DNA from 4 places in the Nocardia sp. NBC_00403 genome. Region 2 is predicted to be linked to each of the others. Evidence: riboswitches for the same ligand, from Rfam matches in the RefSeq annotation. Region 2 holds a riboswitch; each other region holds the start of a gene.
What was found. A riboswitch is a leader RNA that binds a small molecule or an ion and turns the genes downstream of it on or off. The one in region 2 is predicted to bind S-adenosylmethionine.

Region 1 (4,207 bases), 3.1 Mb from region 2:
TTCCACCCGGCCCGTCCGCCGCACCGTGTCGCGACCGGACACCTTCTACACAGGGTGCCCGGTGGTGACACGGTGCGGCGGATGGACGGCCGAAAGGGTCGGGCCGGGCTGGCTATTTGACCGTGGTGATGCCGATGGTCGGGAGGAAGAAGCAGGTGTTGCCGTCGTTTTCGACGGTGCCGAAGATCGCGGCGAGCACCGTTCCCGAGCCTGTGTCCACGGGGACGGCGCGGATGCCGCCGGCCGGGAGGGTGGCGAAGAAGAAGTCCTGGATCGCCCGCTCGACGAGAGGGCGGACTTCCGCGGGGACCTGGTCGGGGACCATAGCCCGGAAAATATCGGAGAGTGGGCCCATCGAGGTGAGGCCGCTGCGCCCGTTCTTCAGGTTCACCCAGGCGACACGCATGCCGGACTCGGTCGAGGTGTCGGGGGCGACGCCATAGGGCACGAAAGTGAACATGACCTCGCCCTTTTCGACGGCGGTGAGGTCCAGGCCGGGGATCTTCATGGCGTTCTTGGGCCACGGGCCCGGGATGGCGCCCGCGACGGCGGGGACCAGGCCGAGAGTAGTGGCGTCGGAGCAGAATGCCGCGGCGGTCGGGTACAGGAACGGGTCCATGCCGAGGACGCGCAGCGCCTCGACTGCCGACTGGTACGTGCCGGCCAGATCGTTGGGCGCGACCGTCCGGGCAAGACCGGGCTGCTCGGCGGACGCTGCCGGAGCAGCCGGAGCCGCAGGGGCAGCGGGAGCAGCCGGGGCGCCGAAGGCGGTGGCAGGGGCGGCAAGGGCCAGCGCGGCAGCACTGGCCGCGATGGCGGTAAGCGTGGTCAGACGGCGCACAACGGTCACTGTGGACCCTCCTCAACGTCGGCACGATCGAGGTCAGGGTACTTCAGCAAACTCGTACAGCAGGAATTCTTCGAGATAGCAACTTTCCGGCGCGTCGCACACCCGTGATCTGCGCTTCGGGCCAGAACGTAGGCGCTACTCGCGACGACGGGCTCAATGATCGCGGGCACCGGACGCTCGGACAAGGGCTGCGCTCACGCTGATTCGTAACCTTGTTCTGGAGTGCCCTTACTTCGCATGCTATTTCGGCTAGACCTTCGACGGCCCGCGCTCGCCGCGGGTCGCACCATCCAGAGCGACCGAGAGACCTGGCTCGTCGACGTCGCAGCAACCCCCCGCTCGCCGGGTGCGGGTGCTTCCGCCGGGAACGATGGAGGAACCGAAATGATCACCGAGCAATGCGTCAACCGCTGGGCACGTCGCCATGTCGACCAGTGCCACATCACCGCCGCGAGCTGTCGCGACTGACCGCACCGCCAGACTGAGCACCCGTCACTGGCCGGGTGATGTGACCGCCTGATGAGGGGCCGGTCTCGTTCGTTTCTTCGAAGGACCTCGATATGAGTGCGTCCATCGCATCCGGCGCAGCCGTCTTCGGCCCAGCCGCCGCCGTCGGCGGTGCACCCGGCTCCCCCGACGCGCCCGGCACAACGGCTGCACCCGGCGAGCCCGCCACCCCGGCATCCGGCGAATCCGCCACTTCCGGCACCGTCGAGTCCCGTGGCATCGCCCATCCGCCCAACGCGGGTGCGACGACCTCCGCTGGACGATCCACCGCCGCCATCGGTGTGCCCGCAACCACCGCGACCGAGAACGTGGCGGCCGCACGCAGCACGCCCGCGCTGAAGGTTGCTCCGACGCGGCATCCGTGGCGGTGGGTGATCAGTGCGGTGGCGCTGGTGCTGCTTGCACAGTTCGTCCATGGTTTGGTGACCAATCCCGGCTGGGATTGGTCCACGTTCGCGAAGTACTTCACCGCGAAGTCGGTGCTGTCGGCGCTGCGGGTCACGCTGGAGCTCACGCTGTGGGGCACGGCGCTCGGGTTCCTGATCGGTACCCTGCTCGCGATCGCACGACTGTCGAACAATCCCGTGCTGCGGGTGATCTCGTGGGTCTACATCTGGGCGTTCCGATCGATTCCGTTGATCGTGCAGCTGCTGTTCTGGTTCAACCTCGCCTACCTGTACAACACCCTGTCCCTCGGAATCCCGTTCGGCCCTTCATTCCTGACCTTCGAGGTGAACGGCGTGATCAGCGGGTTCAGCGCGGCAGTGATCGGGTTGGCACTGCACCAGGCGGCGTACTCGGCCGAGATCATCCGCGCCGGTTTCATCTCCGTCGATCCCGGCCAGCTGGAAGCGGCGGCGGCGCTCGGTATTCCGCGGCTGCGCCAGTTCCGCACCATCGTCGTTCCCCAAGCGATGCGCTCCATCCTGCCGAACGCGACCAACGAGGTGATCAGCCTGTTCAAGGGCACCTCGATCGTGTCGGTGATGGCGATCGCCGAACTCTTCTACCAGGTCCAGGTGGTCTACGGCCGCAATGGCCGAGTGGTGCCGCTGTTGATGGTCGCCACGGTCTGGTACATCATCCTGACCACGATCCTGTCGGTGGCGCAGTTCTACATCGAACGTCACTACGCCAGGGGCGCGCAGCGCACACCGCCGCCGACACCGTGGCAGCGGGCCTGGCAGCGGCTGCGCGAGATTGCCGACATCGGTTCGGCCGCACCGCGTGGAGCGACCCGATGAGCGCCGGGGCACTCGACACAGTCGAGCAGCGCACCGGAGCGGCTCCCGCCGTCGAGGTCCGTGGCGTGCGCAAATCGTACGGCGCACACGAGGTGCTTCGCGGCATCGATCTGACCGTCGCCAGAGGCGAAGTGGTCGCCGTGATCGGCCCCTCCGGTTCCGGCAAATCGACACTGCTGCGGGTGATCAACCATCTGGAGCCGCTAGCGGCGGGCACCGTACACATCGACGGCGAGCTGATCGGATATCGGCAGCGCCGCAACACTCTGCACGCACTGTCCGACCGCGAGGTCCGCAAGCAGCGCTCGCACATCGGTTTCGTGTTCCAGCAATTCAATCTCTTCCCGCATCTGACAGTGCTCGACAACGTCACGCTCGCGCCGATTTCCGCGCAGGGCCGCCCCCGTCAGGAGATCGAGCGCGAGGCGAAGGCGCTGCTGGACCGCGTCGGCATCGGCGAGCTCGCCGATGTCTACCCGCGGCGGCTGTCCGGCGGACAGCAGCAACGGGTGGCGATCGCACGGGCGTTGGCGCTGCGACCGCCGGTGATCCTCTTCGACGAACCCACCTCCGCGCTGGACCCCGAGCTGGTCGGCGAGGTTCTCGACGTGATCCGCGGACTTGCCGACGGCGGCACCGCGCTGGTCATCGTCACCCACGAGATCGGTTTCGCCCGCGAGGTAGCCGACACTGTCGTGTTCCTCGATGCGGGCGCGATCGTCGAGCAGGGCGCACCCGCCGCGGTTCTCGACAACCCCGAACATCCGCGCACCCGCGCATTTCTGTCCCGAGTCCGCTGAGCGCACGATGCGCGCTCCCCTGATGAACAGGTATTCGATGAAGTTCTCCGCCCTGGTCGGCGTCGCCGCCACGGTCGCTGTGCTGGTCTCCGGCTGCGGCACCGATCCCGACGAGGATACCGTCGTCGCGCCTGCGGGCACGGTCGCCTTCGACCTCTCCCCCGCCCAATCGGGCCGGGTGCACACAGCCAAGGTCGACGCCATCGCCGCCGAGGTGCCCCGATCCATTCGCGACCGCGGCACCCTGGTGGTGACCGGCGCGTCCGGCACCGCACCTCCACTGCGCTTCTACGCCACCGACGACAAGACCGTGGTGGGTTCCGAGATCGACTTCGCCACCCTGATCGCCGACATCCTCGGACTGAAACTCGAAGCGACGGTGGCAGATTGGACACAGAACTTCGTCCGGGTGGATTCCGGCGAGGTGGACGCGTTCATCAGCAATGTCACCGTCACCGAGGAACGCAAAGAGAAGTACGACTTCGCCACCTACCGCACCGACAACGTCGCACTCGAGATCCCCAAGGACAGCACGCTCGACTACCGGGATCGTAAGAGCCTGGCAGGCAAGCGTATCGGCGTCGGCACCGGCACCAACCAGGAACAGCTGCTGGTGAAGTGGAACGAGCAGAACGCCGCCGACAAACTGCCCGCCATCGACATCGCCTACTTCGACAAGACCAGCGACTACTATCTGGCGCTCGCCTCGCATCGCCTCGACGGCTACATCGGACCCAACCCCACCGCGATCTACCACGCGGCAACCGCGGATCAGACCAAGATCGTGGCCACCTTCTCCGGCGCGG
Region 2 (4,207 bases):
CGATCACACCGAGCGGGGCTCAGACCTTGTGCGGCTCGCTGGCACGCAGCATGTCTTCACGCTCGACCACCTTGACGCGTTCGCGACCCTCCGGCTCGCCGAGGGCGCGCTCGTGCGCGTCCAGGCGGTACCAGCCCTGCCAGGTGGTGAAAGGGATGCCCTTGCTCTCCAGGAACGCGGTCACCGCGTCCAGTTCCGGCTGGGCGGCCGGGGTGAAGTTCGCGCTGTCGTCGAGCAGGCAGGCCACGGTTTCGTTGGCGTCGCCCTTGGTGTGGCCGATGAGGCCGACGGGGCCGCGCTTGATCCAGCCGGTGACGTAGGTGGCGGGCAGGTAGCGGTCGGCGCCGTCCGCGTTCTCGTCACCGATCACCCGACCGGCCTCGTTGGGCACGGTGCCTGCCTGATCGTCGAAGGGCAGGTTGGTGAGGTTCTGCGACAGGTAGCCGACAGCGCGGTACACGGCCTGGACGTCCCAGTCCCGGTACACCCCGGTGCCCTTGACGTTTCCGGTGCCGTCGAGCTGGGTTCGCTCGGTGCGCAAGCCGACGACCTGGCCGTTCTCGCCGATGATCTCCGAAGGGGACTCGAAGAAGTGCAGGAACAGCTTGTGCGGGCGGTTGCCCGCGTCGCGGATGGCCCACTGCTCGAGGGTGTTGGCGATCATGTCGACCTGCTTGGAGTGCCGGCGCGCGGCCTCGGAGCCCTCGTCGTAGTCGATGTCTTCCGGGTCGACGATGACCTCGATGGTCGGGGAGTGGTCCAGCTCGCGCAGCTCCAGCGGGGTGAACTTCGCCTGGGCGGGGCCGCGGCGGCCGAACACGTGGACCTCGACCGCCTTGTTGGCCTCGAGGCCCTGGTAGACGTTCGGCGGAATCTCGGTGGGCAGCAGTTCGTCGCCGGTCTTGGCGAGCACCCGTGCCACGTCGAGCGCCACATTGCCGACACCGAGGACGGCGACCTTCTCGGCCTCCAGCGGCCAGGTGCGCGGCACATCGGGGTGTCCGTCGTACCAGGACACGAAGTCCGCCGCGCCGTAGCTGCCGTCGAGACCGATGCCGGGGATGTCCAGGGCGCGGTCGGCGTTGGCACCGGTGGAGAAGATGACCGCGTCATAGAAGGTGCGCAGGTCGTCGAGGGTGATGTCGGTGCCGTAGTCGATGTTGCCGAGCAGGCGCACCTGCGGCTTGTCGAGCACCTTGTGCAGGGCGGTGATGATGCCCTTGATGCGCGGATGGTCGGGCGCGACGCCGTAGCGGATCAGCCCGAACGGAGCAGGCATGCGCTCGAACAAGTCGATCGACACTTGCGCATCTGACTTCATCAATGCGTCGGCGGCGTAGATGCCGGCCGGCCCTGCGCCCACGATCGCGATGCGGAGCGGGCGGGTCGCTGCACTCTGTTCGGTCATCTCTTACGCGCACCCTTAAGGTCGAAAACAATTAATGGCGTCGGTCTTAGCCTAGGCTAACTCGACGCGCCGCTGTGGTTGCACCTGATGTGCGGACACTGGTGCCGACTCGCTGTCATATCAGCTATGACAGCAGGCCGCAGTCTCGCGATTCTATCGGTGGTCCGCGTGGCAGTCCGCGCCGGTGCGGTGACCGGCTTGCGGCCACGACGGCCTGCCTCCCACTGCTTACCCACGGTGTGCCCCGAGGTAACCGCTGCGCGCACGGATCCTCCGCGGCGTGTCGCCGAGTTCGGGGGTGGGCGCTCGATAACCCCGCCGACCAGGGATCATCGTGAACATGACCGATCAGCAAGACACCGACGGCGACGCCGTAATCGAGGTCGACCAGACCGACTCCCGCACCCCGTGGCCGTTCATCGCGGCGGCGGTGGTCGCGGTCATCGTGGTCGTCGGGATCGTGCTCGGCGGGCTGCTGTCACCGGCTGAGAAAAATGTCACAGAAGCAGATCGCATCGCGGCGGCGGTCCGCAACTACGCGGAGGCTCGCGGTCGCAGCGATGTCACGCCGCCGCCGGGTGTGGCGTGCGACGGATTCGACGAGCGCAAGTCGTCGCTGGCCACCCAGCTCGGCGGCCTCGAAACCGGAAAGACCGTCGAGATAACAAAAATCGAGAATCCGATGGTCGACGGTGACCGGGCGAAGGCGACGGTCACCACCGAGGTCGACGGCAAGGCAGCCACGGCGACCTGGAATCTGACGCGATCGGGCGACCGCTGGCTCATCTGCGGTTGACCATCCCGCGTCGTGAACTGGGGTTTGACAGGGTGACCCCCGCCCAGGCAATCTCAGAACCAGGTCATGAGAACCAGCGTCAAGCCCCGGCTTGCTGGTCGGCAACCCTCCTCCGCGGCGGGGTGCTCCGGGTGACGACCTGGCCGCGCACCGAAACCCAGGTGCGGCAAGAGCGGATTCACAGGAGGTCCATATGAGTTATGCCGGTGACATCACCCCGCAGCAGGCGTGGGAATTACTGCGGGACAACCCCGAAGCCGTCCTGGTGGACGTGCGTACCGAAGCCGAATGGCGCTTCGTCGGAGTTCCCGACACCACATCGATCGAGCGCCCGACGGTGCTGATCGAGTGGGTCGACGGCACCGGCACCCGCAATGGTGCGTTCGTCGAGCAGCTGACCCAGGCGCTCGACGGCCGCAACCCGGAGGCTCCCGTCGTGTTCCTGTGTCGCTCCGGCCAGCGTTCCGCGCATGCCGCGAACACCGCGACCGGGGTCGGGATCGGACCGTCCTACAACGTGCTGGATGGCTTCGAGGGCGGCCTCGACGCGACCGGTCATCGTGGCGGCTCCGGCTGGCGGGCCATCGGCCTCCCGTGGCGGCAGTCGTGATCACCGGCGGCTCCTTCGACAAGCCACTGCCCGATGGCGTCGGTCCGGCGACCCTCGGCGTGCGCGGTGGCCTGCGGCGCTCCGGTTTCGAGGAGACGGCCGAAGCGCTGTATCTGACCTCCGGCTTCGTCTACGAGAGCGCCGAGGCCGCCGAGGCCGCGTTCACCGGCGAGGTCGAACATTTCGTCTACTCCCGCTACGGCAACCCGACGGTCGCCATGTTCGAGGAGCGGCTGCGGCTGATGGATGGCGCCGAAGCCTGCTTCGCCACGGCGAGCGGCATGTCCGCCGTCTTCACCGCGCTCGGCGCGCTGCTCGGCGCCGGTGACCGACTGGTTGCCGCACGCAGCCTGTTCGGCTCCTGCTTCGTGGTGTGCAACGAGATTCTGCCGCGCTGGGGGATCGAAACCGTCTTCGTCGACGGTGACGACCTGGATCAGTGGGAGCGGGCATTGTCGGTGCCCACCCAGGCGGTGTTCTTCGAGACGCCCGCCAACCCGATGCAGACGCTGGTGGACGTGCGCAGGGTCACCGAACTCGCACACGCCGCGGGCGCGAAGGTGGTGCTGGACAACGTCTTCGCCACGCCGCTGCTGCAGCGTGGTTTCGAACTCGGCGCCGACGTCCTGGTGTATTCCGGTACCAAGCACATCGACGGCCAGGGCCGGGTGCTCGGCGGCGCGATTCTCGGTGCGCGGGACTACATCGACGGCCCGGTGAAGAATCTGATGCGCCACACCGGTCCCGCCTTGAGCCCGTTCAATGCGTGGACCCTGCTCAAGGGCTTGGAGACGATGCCGCTGCGGGTGCGTCATTCCACGGAAGCCGCGCTGTGCATCGCTCAGTTCCTCGAGGGCAACAAGTCTGTCGGCTGGGTGAAATACCCCTTCCTGGAATCACATCCGCAGCACGCACTGGCCGTGAGCCAGATGAGCGGCGGTGGCACGGTGGTCACCTTCGAGCTGAACGCGCCTGCGGATGAAGGCAAGAAGCGCGCCTTCGAGGTGCTCAATCGCTTGCGCATCGTCGATATCTCCAACAACCTCGGCGACTCCAAGACCCTCATCACCCACCCGGCCACCACCACCCACCGCGCCATGGGCCCGGAAGGTCGCGCGACCATCGGCCTCACCGACGGCGTCGTCCGCATCTCGGTGGGCCTCGAGGACGTCGAAGACCTTCTCGACGACCTCGGCCACGCTCTCAGCTAGAGCGTCCGCGCCGCGAGCGGGACATCGTCGAGAACGAGCACGGTGATGTCCTGTTCGGCGACCTGCGGCGCCGCCGGGTGCCTACCCTGGACGTATGCGGATCTCGGTGGCGGCAGACGAGCGTGTCGGGGTGGCGAAGGAACTGATCGAGGAGTTGCATCGGCGCGGGCTGGAGACACTCG
Region 3 (4,207 bases), 1.8 Mb from region 2:
GCGGCCGCCTCGGTGAGGAACCCGTCGTGGCCGTCGCGCGAATGCACGATCTCCAGTCCATCGCAGCCGGGCAGCCCATCGGCGAGTTCCTGCTGGGTGCGCAGTGGATAGAGCCGATCGGAGTCGACGCCGCCGACCACACACGGCACCGGCGTCGCGGCAAGCGCGGCCTCGACCCCGCCGCGCCCGCGCCCGATGTCGTGCCGGTTCATCGCCTCGGTGAGCAAGACGTAGGTGGCCGGATCGAAACGGCTACAGAGCTTATCGGCCTGATGGTCCAGATAGCTCTGCACCGCATAGCGGCCGCCGCGCCACGGATCCTCGTCGCCCTGTGCGTTGTTCTCGAAGCGGTGATCCAGCTCGGACTCGGTCCGATAGGTCAGGTGCGCGATGCGCCGTGCGATGCCCATGCCGGTCGTCGGGGCGCGATCGGTGTCGTGATAGTCGCCGCCCTGCCAGTCGGGGTCGGCCTTGATCGCGGCGATTTGCGTTGTCTGCGTGCCGATCTGGTCGGCGGTGGCGCGCGCGCCGACGGCGAGCACCAGGGCGGCGCCGACCCGACCCGGGGTGCCGACCATCCACTCCAGCACTCGCATGCCGCCCATCGACCCGCCGACGACCGCGGCCAGCCTTTCGATGCCGAGCAGATCCATCAGCGCCACTTCCGCGTTCACCTGATCGCGGATCGAAATCTCCGGAAACCTTGCACCCCATGGCTTTCCGTCCGGAGCCAGCGAGGTGGGTCCGGTGCTGCCCATGCAGCCGCCGAGCACGTTCGCCGCGATGACACACCACTCGTCGGTGTCGATCGGCGCGCCGGGGCCGACCATGCCGTCCCACCACCCCGGCAGCGGATGGATGTCGTCCGGGCGTCCGATCACATGCGAGTCGCCGGTCAGCGCGTGCTCGACCAGCACCACGTTGTCCAGCGTGGGGGAGAGCTCACCCCAGCGCTGCACGGCCAGGTGCACGTCCTGGACGAGTGCGCCGTTCTCCAGCCGCACGTCCCCGATGGCGATCATGCCGAGCCGCCCGTCCGGCGGTGGCAGGGCCACCGCCGCGGCGGGTCGCACGGCACTCGGTTCGGCGCGCACGGTCACGTCGCCGCCGCCGCGAAACCGGCTCGCAGATCGGCGAGGATGTCGTCGATTCCCTCGATGCCCACCGCCAGCCGAACCAGCCCCGGCGTGACGCCGGAGGCCAACTGCTCCTCGGGTGTCAGCTGCGAGTGCGTGGTCGAGGCGGGATGGATCACGAGAGAACGCACATCACCGATGTTAGCGACATGACTGTGCAGGGCTAATGCGTCCACGAACTTCTTGCCCGCATCGACACCGCCGCTGAGCTCGAACGCAACAATCGCGCCCGGCCCCTTCGGTGCGAGCTGCTTGGCGCGCTCGTGCCACGGCGAGGACGGTAGGCCCGCGTAGTACACCGCTTCGACGGCGGGCTGGCCGGTCAGGAACTCGGCCACCGCCTGCGCATTGGCGACGTGGCGCTCCAGGCGCAGGCTCAGCGTCTCGACGCCCTGACTGATCAAGAAGGCGTTGAACGGCGACACCGCGGCACCGAGGTCGCGCAGCAGCTGCACGCGAGCCTTCAGCGCGTACGCGGGTGCGCCGAGGTCGGCGAACACCGCACCGTGATAGCTCGGGTCCGGTGTGGTGAAACCCGGGAACCGCGGCTCGCCCTGCTCGTCATGCACGGTCCAGTCGAACGTGCCGCCGTCGACGATCACACCCGCGACCGCGGTGCCGTGGCCGCCCAGGTACTTGGTCGCCGAGTGCACGACGATGTCGGCACCGTGCGCGAGCGGCTGGATCAGGTACGGGGTGGCGACCGTGTTGTCCACGATCAGTGGCAGTCCGTTGGCATGCGCGATCGCGGAGATTCCCGGGATGTCGAAGATGGCGCTGCTCGGGTTGGCGATGGTCTCGCCGTAGAACGCCTTGGTGTTCGGCCGGATGGCCGCACGCCACTGCTCCAGGTCGTCGGGGTCCGCCACGAAGGAGACCTCGATGCCGAGCTTGGGCAGCGAGTAGTGGAAGAGGTTGTAGGTGCCGCCGTAGAGGTGCGGACTGGACACGATGTGGTCGCCTGCCGAGGCCAGGTTGAGGATCGCGTAGGTCTCCGCGGCCTGTCCCGAGGCCAGCAGCAGCGCGGCGACGCCACCTTCCAGGGCGGCGATGCGCTGCTCGACCACGCCCTGGGTCGGGTTCATGATCCTGGTGTAGATGTTGCCCGGCTCGGCGAGGCCGAACAACGCGGCCGCGTGATCAGTGTCACGGAAGGCGTAGGAGGTGGTCTGGTAGATCGGGAGGGCGCGGGCGCCGGTGGCCTCGTCCGGGGCCTGCCCCGCGTGGACCTGCTTGGTCTCGAAGGACCACTGCGTCGGATCGGATGCGATCGGATCGAGATCGGCCGCGGACGCGATGGGGTCACTCATGTCTTGCTCCAAAGGGGTTGTTCGCCAGAACTACTTGCTAATGGGATGTGGGCGACGGACAACAACACATTGGGGGTACCTCCTGAAGTGCGCGCTTGCTCTCGACTTTCGAGAGCCCGGTCATCACCCGGAGCACCCCACCGCAGCTGGAGGGTTGCCGTCCAGCAAGCCGGGGCTTCGCGCTGGCACTCATGACCTGATCGGCATCATAGCTGGCGGTCGGTCGACGATCGAAATCGTCGTCGAAACTCACCGGGTTGCGGCGGCCAAGGGGACGCAGCAGATGCGTACGAACTCGTCGAAGGTGGAGAGGAACGCGGCGCGGCCCGCCAAGGCCGCCGCCGCCGGATCGTGTTCGTCGAAGATGTCGACCGAACATTCCATCCCGAGCTGTCCGATCAGCTGCCAGGTGCCGACGATCAGGCGCACCTGCAACGAGTCGGGCTGGGTGTGGAGTCGTTGCGCGAGCACCTCGGCGATCGCGGCGGTCTTGTTGTCGGCGTGCTCGAGGCTGCGCGTACTGACCGACGGACTGCTGCGCAGGATGCGCTGCATTTGCTGGAACTGCCGGAACGACAGCATCCTGTCATTTCCATCTACCGCCTGGTCGATGGTCCGTAGGAAGGCCTCACGCAGCGCTTGCAGCTCGTTGCCGGTGACCGGGAGTCCGCGCAGGGTCTCGGCGACGGTGCGGCCGAAGTCCTTGATCGGCCCGAGGATGATGTCCTCTTTGCTGTCGAAATACCGGTTGATCGTGCGGGGTGAGACGTCGGCGGCATTCGCGATCTGCTCGACGGTGGTGGCATCGAAACCGTGCGCGTCGCAGAGGTCGAGTCCGACCTCGATGATGCGCAACCGGGTTTGCTGCTTCTTGCGCTCGCGCAGGCCGGCAGGCGCCGGATTTACAGCCCGGTCCTGGTCCGGGTCCTGGTTCGACTCGGCGCTGGCAGGGGAGTCCGCTGCTGCGCTCGCGCCGGTCGGCGTTGATGACTCGAGCATCCTTCCACTGTATCGCAACCGGGACTTTTCGTGTCGTTAGCGGTCAAATGTCGGATTGCGACATTTTTCCCTTGACGACAAATGTCTGACAATGACAGGATGGCGTCACGACTTCGAGTTTCAAGGAGATCAAGGTGACCGAGACTGCGACAGCGGTAGACGTTCCGGGAAAACAGGGCAGTTCGGCGCGCTGGTGGGCCCTGGGGGTGATCGCATTGGCCCAGCTCATGGTGGTGCTGGATGCCACCATCGTGACCATCTCGCTGCCGTTCGCACAACGTGATCTCGACATCAGTGATGGCAACAAGCAATGGATGCTCACTGCCTACACGCTGATCTTCGGCGGTCTGCTGTTGCTCGGCGGCCGGCTCGCCGACTACCTCGGCAGGCGCCGGATCTTCATTGTCGGTCTCGTCGGATTCGCGGCGGCTTCCGCGCTGGCGGGTCTCGCGCAGAACGGTGTGGAGCTGTTCGCCGGCCGCGCGCTGCAGGGCGCCTTCGCGGCTTTGCTTGCGCCGGCGGCACTTTCGCTGCTCTCGGTCACTTTCACCGAGGCCAAAGAACGCGCGACCGCGTTCGGTGTCTTCGCTGGAATCTCCGCGGGCGGGGCCGCGCTCGGGCTGATCGCGGGTGGCGCGCTCACCGAGTACGCCTCCTGGCGCTGGTGCCTGCTGGTGAACACCCCGATCGCCATTCTCGCTCTGGTCGGTGCGCTGGCCTTTGTGGTGAAGGACATACCGGCCCCGCGCACCGGCGGCTACG
Region 4 (4,207 bases), 1.1 Mb from region 2:
ACACCTCCTCGAGCATCGCCGCTCTGTTGAAAGCCGACTCGGTGGTCATCCACTTCCTCGGTGAACACCAGCACCACCTGGCCCAGCGCTTCGCGCGCGCCGCGGAGGAACGTTTCACCGACCGCTCACTGTGGACCACCCTCGACACCGGTGAGCCGGTCCTGCACGGCACCCCCATCTGGGTCCGCGCCGTCATCCAACAGCTCATCCCCATCGGTGACCACACCCTCGCCGTCGGCCTGGTCACCCGTGTCCACGACAACACCGATGAAAAACCGGCCGCCGCGCCGCTGCTCTACTACAACGGCCGCTACCACCGCCCGAGCGCCCTCGGCGAATGAGCCCGATTACCCGACGTCCAGCGCGCTGAAGAAGATCTCGACCGGGAAGGGCTCGCTGAGTCGCAGCACATCCTGGTGTGTCTCCGCGAGCCGATAACTTTGACTGGCCCAGTCGAGGCGATACTCCTGGATGATCTTGACCCGCCGTTCGGCGTCCAAGTGCACGACCAGATAGATCGGTATCCCGTCGTGCGCATACTCGGCGCGCTTATCGACGGTGTCGGTGTATTCGGACCCCGGCGACACAACCTCGGCCACCAACAGCACGTCCGCAGTTGTCAGCTTCCGGTCCTCATCGATGCACCGATGCAACGCCACGTCGGGACGACGGAACGAAAACCGCGGGCTCCCCGGACGGCTTCGGACATAGTGCATTTCGAAGTCGGTCACCACGCCGGTGCAGGGTTCGGCAGGCCTCGCTTGCTCCACACTGTTCGCCAACCGTCTGGCAACGTTGTTGTGCTGGAAGCTGCCACTGCGGCAGAAGATCACGTGACCGTCGACGACCTCGATCTGCCGCTGCACATCTTCCGGCAATATGTCGTAGCCCTCTTCAGTGATGAGCAGAGCGCCCGGATCGCTGGCCCATGCGGGCAAGGTAGTCATAGACGCTGCTCATCGATGCCCTCGGCCATGGTGTCGATGTTATAGAGCGAAGTGCCGCTGTGAAGATCTTCGATGCCGAGGGTGATCGCGGACAACCACGCAAAGACCGGTCAGCCGATGCGGCAGGGTGCCGCGCCGTCGGTGGTGTCGGGGCTGGTGAAGGGGCGGGTTTCCGGGGTGGGGTTCCAGAGGCCGTCGGTGGCGGCGTAGTTCCAGCCGGCACCGGATTCGACGAGGGTGGCGATGGCATCTACGAGGCGGTCGACGTCGGTGGAGCTGGTGCCGAGGCCGATGCTGGCGCGCAGTGCGCCGTCGAGACCGAGGCGAGCCAGCAGCGGGTGGGCGCAGAAGCGGCCGTCGCGGATGCCGATGCCGTGTTCGGCGGAGAGATAGGCGGCTACATGGCCAGGGACGAAGCCGTCCAGGGTGAAGGCGACGATGCCGACGGTGTCGGGGCTGTCGTCCCAGATACGCAGCAGGTTGACGCCGGGGATGGCGGAAAGGCCCGCGCGGAGCCGGTCGGCGAGCAGGCGTTCGTGGGTGGCGAGGGTTTCGGGATCGATCGCACAGAGCGCGTCGCAGGCGGCGGCGAGCGCGGCCGCGCCGAGGACGTTCGGCGAGCCTGCCTCGTGGCGCTGCGGCGCGGGCGCCCAGTCGGCACCGGTGGTGGTGACCTCGCGAACCGCGCCACCGCCTGCCAGATACGGATCGGCGGCATCCAGCCAATCGCGGCGCCCGACGAGCACACCCGCGCCGTACGGCGCGTACAGCTTGTGCCCGGAGCAGGCGAGGTAGTCGATGCCGCTGTCGCGCAGGCTGATTCGGCGATGCGGAGCCAGCTGCGCGGCATCGACCAGGATGCGCGCGCCGCATTGGTGAGCGATGGTGGCCAGCCGCTCCAACGGCAGCACCTCGCCGGTGACGTTGGAGGCACCGGTGACCGCGAGCAGCGCGGCGGGCTTGCTGCACAGTTCGGCGACCAGCAGCCGGATGGTCTCGGCCACGGTATCGGCGGCGCGGACTACGCGACGACCCTTGCGTGTCCACGCCAGGAAGTTGGCGTGGTGCTCGATATCCAGCACCACGGTGTCGCCGGGCACGCACGCGGCGAGCAGGTTCAGCGAGTCGGTGGTGTTGCGGGTGAACACCACCACCTGGTCGTCGTCGGCATCGAGGAATCTGGCCACCGAACCACGAGCCGCCTCGTAGCACTCGGTGGAGATCCGCGAGGCGTAGCCCGCACCGCGGTGCACGCTCGCGTAGAACGGCAACAGCTGCTGCACCCGGTCGGTGACCTGCGCCAATGCCGGTGCGCTCGCGGCGTAGTCGAAGTTCGCGTAGGTGGTCGTTCCGCCCTGGACGAGCGGCACCCGGAGGTCGTCGCCGGAGACCCGGGCGAGGGCGGCACAGGTCTGGTCCACAACAGCAGTCATCACGAAATCCCGTCGGCTATGGGACCCGGAACCAAGGGGGTTTACGAGTCCGCGCTTGCCGCGCCCGGTCGGGCGGCGGCCAGGTCGTCACCTGGAGCACCCCACCGCGGAGGAGGGTTGCCGACCAGCTAGCCAGGGCTTGATGCTGGTACTCATGACCTGCACCGAGACTGGCAGACCGCACCGGCGGCTGTCAACCGGAATCGGAAAAACGGCGCCCGCGGCCAGGGCCCGGCGAGCATGGTTTCGGCACGTCGAAACCGGTTGCGCAATGTCGTGATGTGCGGTCCCATCGGTGGGTGACGCTTTCCCTGCTGCTCAGTTTCGTCGGCCTGTGCGTACTGCTGTCGATCACGCCCGGCCCCGATTCGTTCCTGGTGCTGCGCTTCTCGATCGTGGACGCGCGACCCGGAATCGCGGCGGCGATCGGATCGGCGCTCGGCGGCATCGTGTGGGCGTTTGTGGTCGCGGCGGGCGTCGCCGCGGTGCTGGAGCAGTCGGCAACGGCCTATCGCGCGCTCAAGATCGTCGGCGGAATCTACTTGGTGTACTTGGGAGTTCGGGCGCTGATCGATCACCGGCGACAGCGACGTGCTACCTCCGACCCGGCCGAAGCGGTTACCGCGCAGGCGAATTCCGGAGCTCCCGCCTCGATTCGCTCGGCATTCGCCGCCGGGCTGGTGTCGTGCATGTTCAACCCGAAGGTCGGCCTGTTCTACCTGGCGGTGCTACCCCAGTTCCTCACCGACGTCACCTTCGCCAACACCCTCGCCCTCGGCGCGGTCGAATCGAGCATCGCCGCGGTGGAGATGGTGCTGCTCGCGATCGCCGCCTCGCGCGCCGTGGCGATGCTGCGCAAGCCGAAGGTCCGCGCTCGCCTGGAGCAGGCGAGCGCGGCCGTCCTCGCGGCGCTCGGCATCGGCACTGCTGCCTCCGCCGCCTAGGTCACCCTTTTTCCTTGCGCCACAACAGGATCGAGGCAACGAGCGCGACAGCTCCCGCTCCGGTGAGCCACCAGAACGACCGCTGGAAGCCCACATCGACGGACGCACCCGCCGCGGCCACACGGTAGAGGACGACCGCCATCAATGCCGCACCGACAGCGCCACCCACCCGCTGCAAGATATTGACGAACGATGCGGCATCCGGGAGCTGCTCGCGACCCACCGCCGCATAGGCTGCCGCCACGACGGGCATTCCGGTCAGTCCCGCCGCCACACCCCTGACCAGCAGTAACGCTTGCACCAGCACGGAATTCAGCGAGGCGTCCGACAGCGCGAACGGCACGGTGGTCGCGACGATCAACGCATTGCCGGCCACCGCGACGACACCACCGCCGTAGCGGTCGGTCAGCCGTCCCGCGACCGGCATCGCGACGATGCCGCCGAGACCGAATGCGAGCAGCAACAGTCCGGTGGCTATCAGCCCTTTGCCATGCAGTAGCTGGAAGTACAAGGGCAGCAACAGCATCGACCCGAACATCACCACGCCGGCGAAGAAGTTGGCCACGTTCGCGGTCGCAAAAATCGGATTGCCGAACAAGCCGACATCGAGGACCTTCGGCCCATGCTTGCGCACCGAGCGCAGCACGAAGCCACCGAGCGCCACCACACCGACCAGCACGGGAACCCACACCGACACCGCGGAAAACCTTCCCCTACTGCCGAATTCGCCGAGTCCGTAGACCAGTAGCGACAGCCCGGCCCCGATCAGCACGAACCCCGCGACGTCGAACGGCTCGCCGCTGCCGCGCACGTCCTCGCGCGGCAGCACGCGCCGTGCGAGGACGAATGCCACCGCGCCGAACGGAATATTGATCAGGAACAG

Region 1: it holds a riboswitch for S-adenosylmethionine, as region 2 does, so the genes downstream of both, OHQ90_RS16195 (amino acid ABC transporter permease) here and OHQ90_RS02490 (rhodanese-like domain-containing protein) in region 2, are expected to answer to the same signal.
Region 3: it holds a riboswitch for S-adenosylmethionine, as region 2 does, so the genes downstream of both, OHQ90_RS10410 (bifunctional o-acetylhomoserine/o-acetylserine sulfhydrylase) here and OHQ90_RS02490 (rhodanese-like domain-containing protein) in region 2, are expected to answer to the same signal.
Region 4: it holds a riboswitch for S-adenosylmethionine, as region 2 does, so the genes downstream of both, OHQ90_RS07110 (aminotransferase class V-fold PLP-dependent enzyme) here and OHQ90_RS02490 (rhodanese-like domain-containing protein) in region 2, are expected to answer to the same signal.

What each region holds. Positions count from the first base shown of each region.
Region 1 covers NZ_CP107939.1:3,676,572-3,680,778, reverse strand. Annotated here, with positions in the region: gene OHQ90_RS16200 (hypothetical protein) at 113-850, opposite strand; SAM riboswitch class I at 1,134-1,227, shown strand; gene OHQ90_RS16195 (amino acid ABC transporter permease) at 1,666-2,601, shown strand; gene OHQ90_RS16190 (amino acid ABC transporter ATP-binding protein) at 2,598-3,401, shown strand; gene OHQ90_RS16185 (ABC transporter substrate-binding protein) at 3,409-4,207, shown strand, end outside.
Region 2 covers NZ_CP107939.1:570,587-574,793, reverse strand. Annotated here, with positions in the region: gene OHQ90_RS02500 (FAD-dependent oxidoreductase) at 20-1,408, opposite strand; gene OHQ90_RS02495 (Rv0361 family membrane protein) at 1,749-2,204, shown strand; SAM riboswitch class IV at 2,267-2,383, shown strand; gene OHQ90_RS02490 (rhodanese-like domain-containing protein) at 2,398-2,814, shown strand; gene OHQ90_RS02485 (O-succinylhomoserine sulfhydrylase) at 2,811-4,025, shown strand; gene OHQ90_RS02480 (RpiB/LacA/LacB family sugar-phosphate isomerase) at 4,120-4,207, shown strand, end outside.
Region 3 covers NZ_CP107939.1:2,392,501-2,396,707, forward strand. Annotated here, with positions in the region: gene metX (homoserine O-acetyltransferase MetX) at 1-1,022, opposite strand, end outside; gene OHQ90_RS10410 (bifunctional o-acetylhomoserine/o-acetylserine sulfhydrylase) at 1,097-2,446, opposite strand; SAM riboswitch class IV at 2,533-2,643, opposite strand; gene OHQ90_RS10415 (TetR/AcrR family transcriptional regulator) at 2,696-3,445, opposite strand; gene OHQ90_RS10420 (MFS transporter) at 3,580-4,207, shown strand, end outside.
Region 4 covers NZ_CP107939.1:1,641,353-1,645,559, reverse strand. Annotated here, with positions in the region: gene OHQ90_RS07120 (flavin reductase family protein) at 1-341, shown strand, start outside; gene OHQ90_RS07115 (Uma2 family endonuclease) at 348-947, opposite strand; gene OHQ90_RS07110 (aminotransferase class V-fold PLP-dependent enzyme) at 1,058-2,380, opposite strand; SAM riboswitch class IV at 2,427-2,540, opposite strand; gene OHQ90_RS07105 (LysE family translocator) at 2,680-3,324, shown strand; gene OHQ90_RS07100 (DHA2 family efflux MFS transporter permease subunit) at 3,326-4,207, opposite strand, start outside.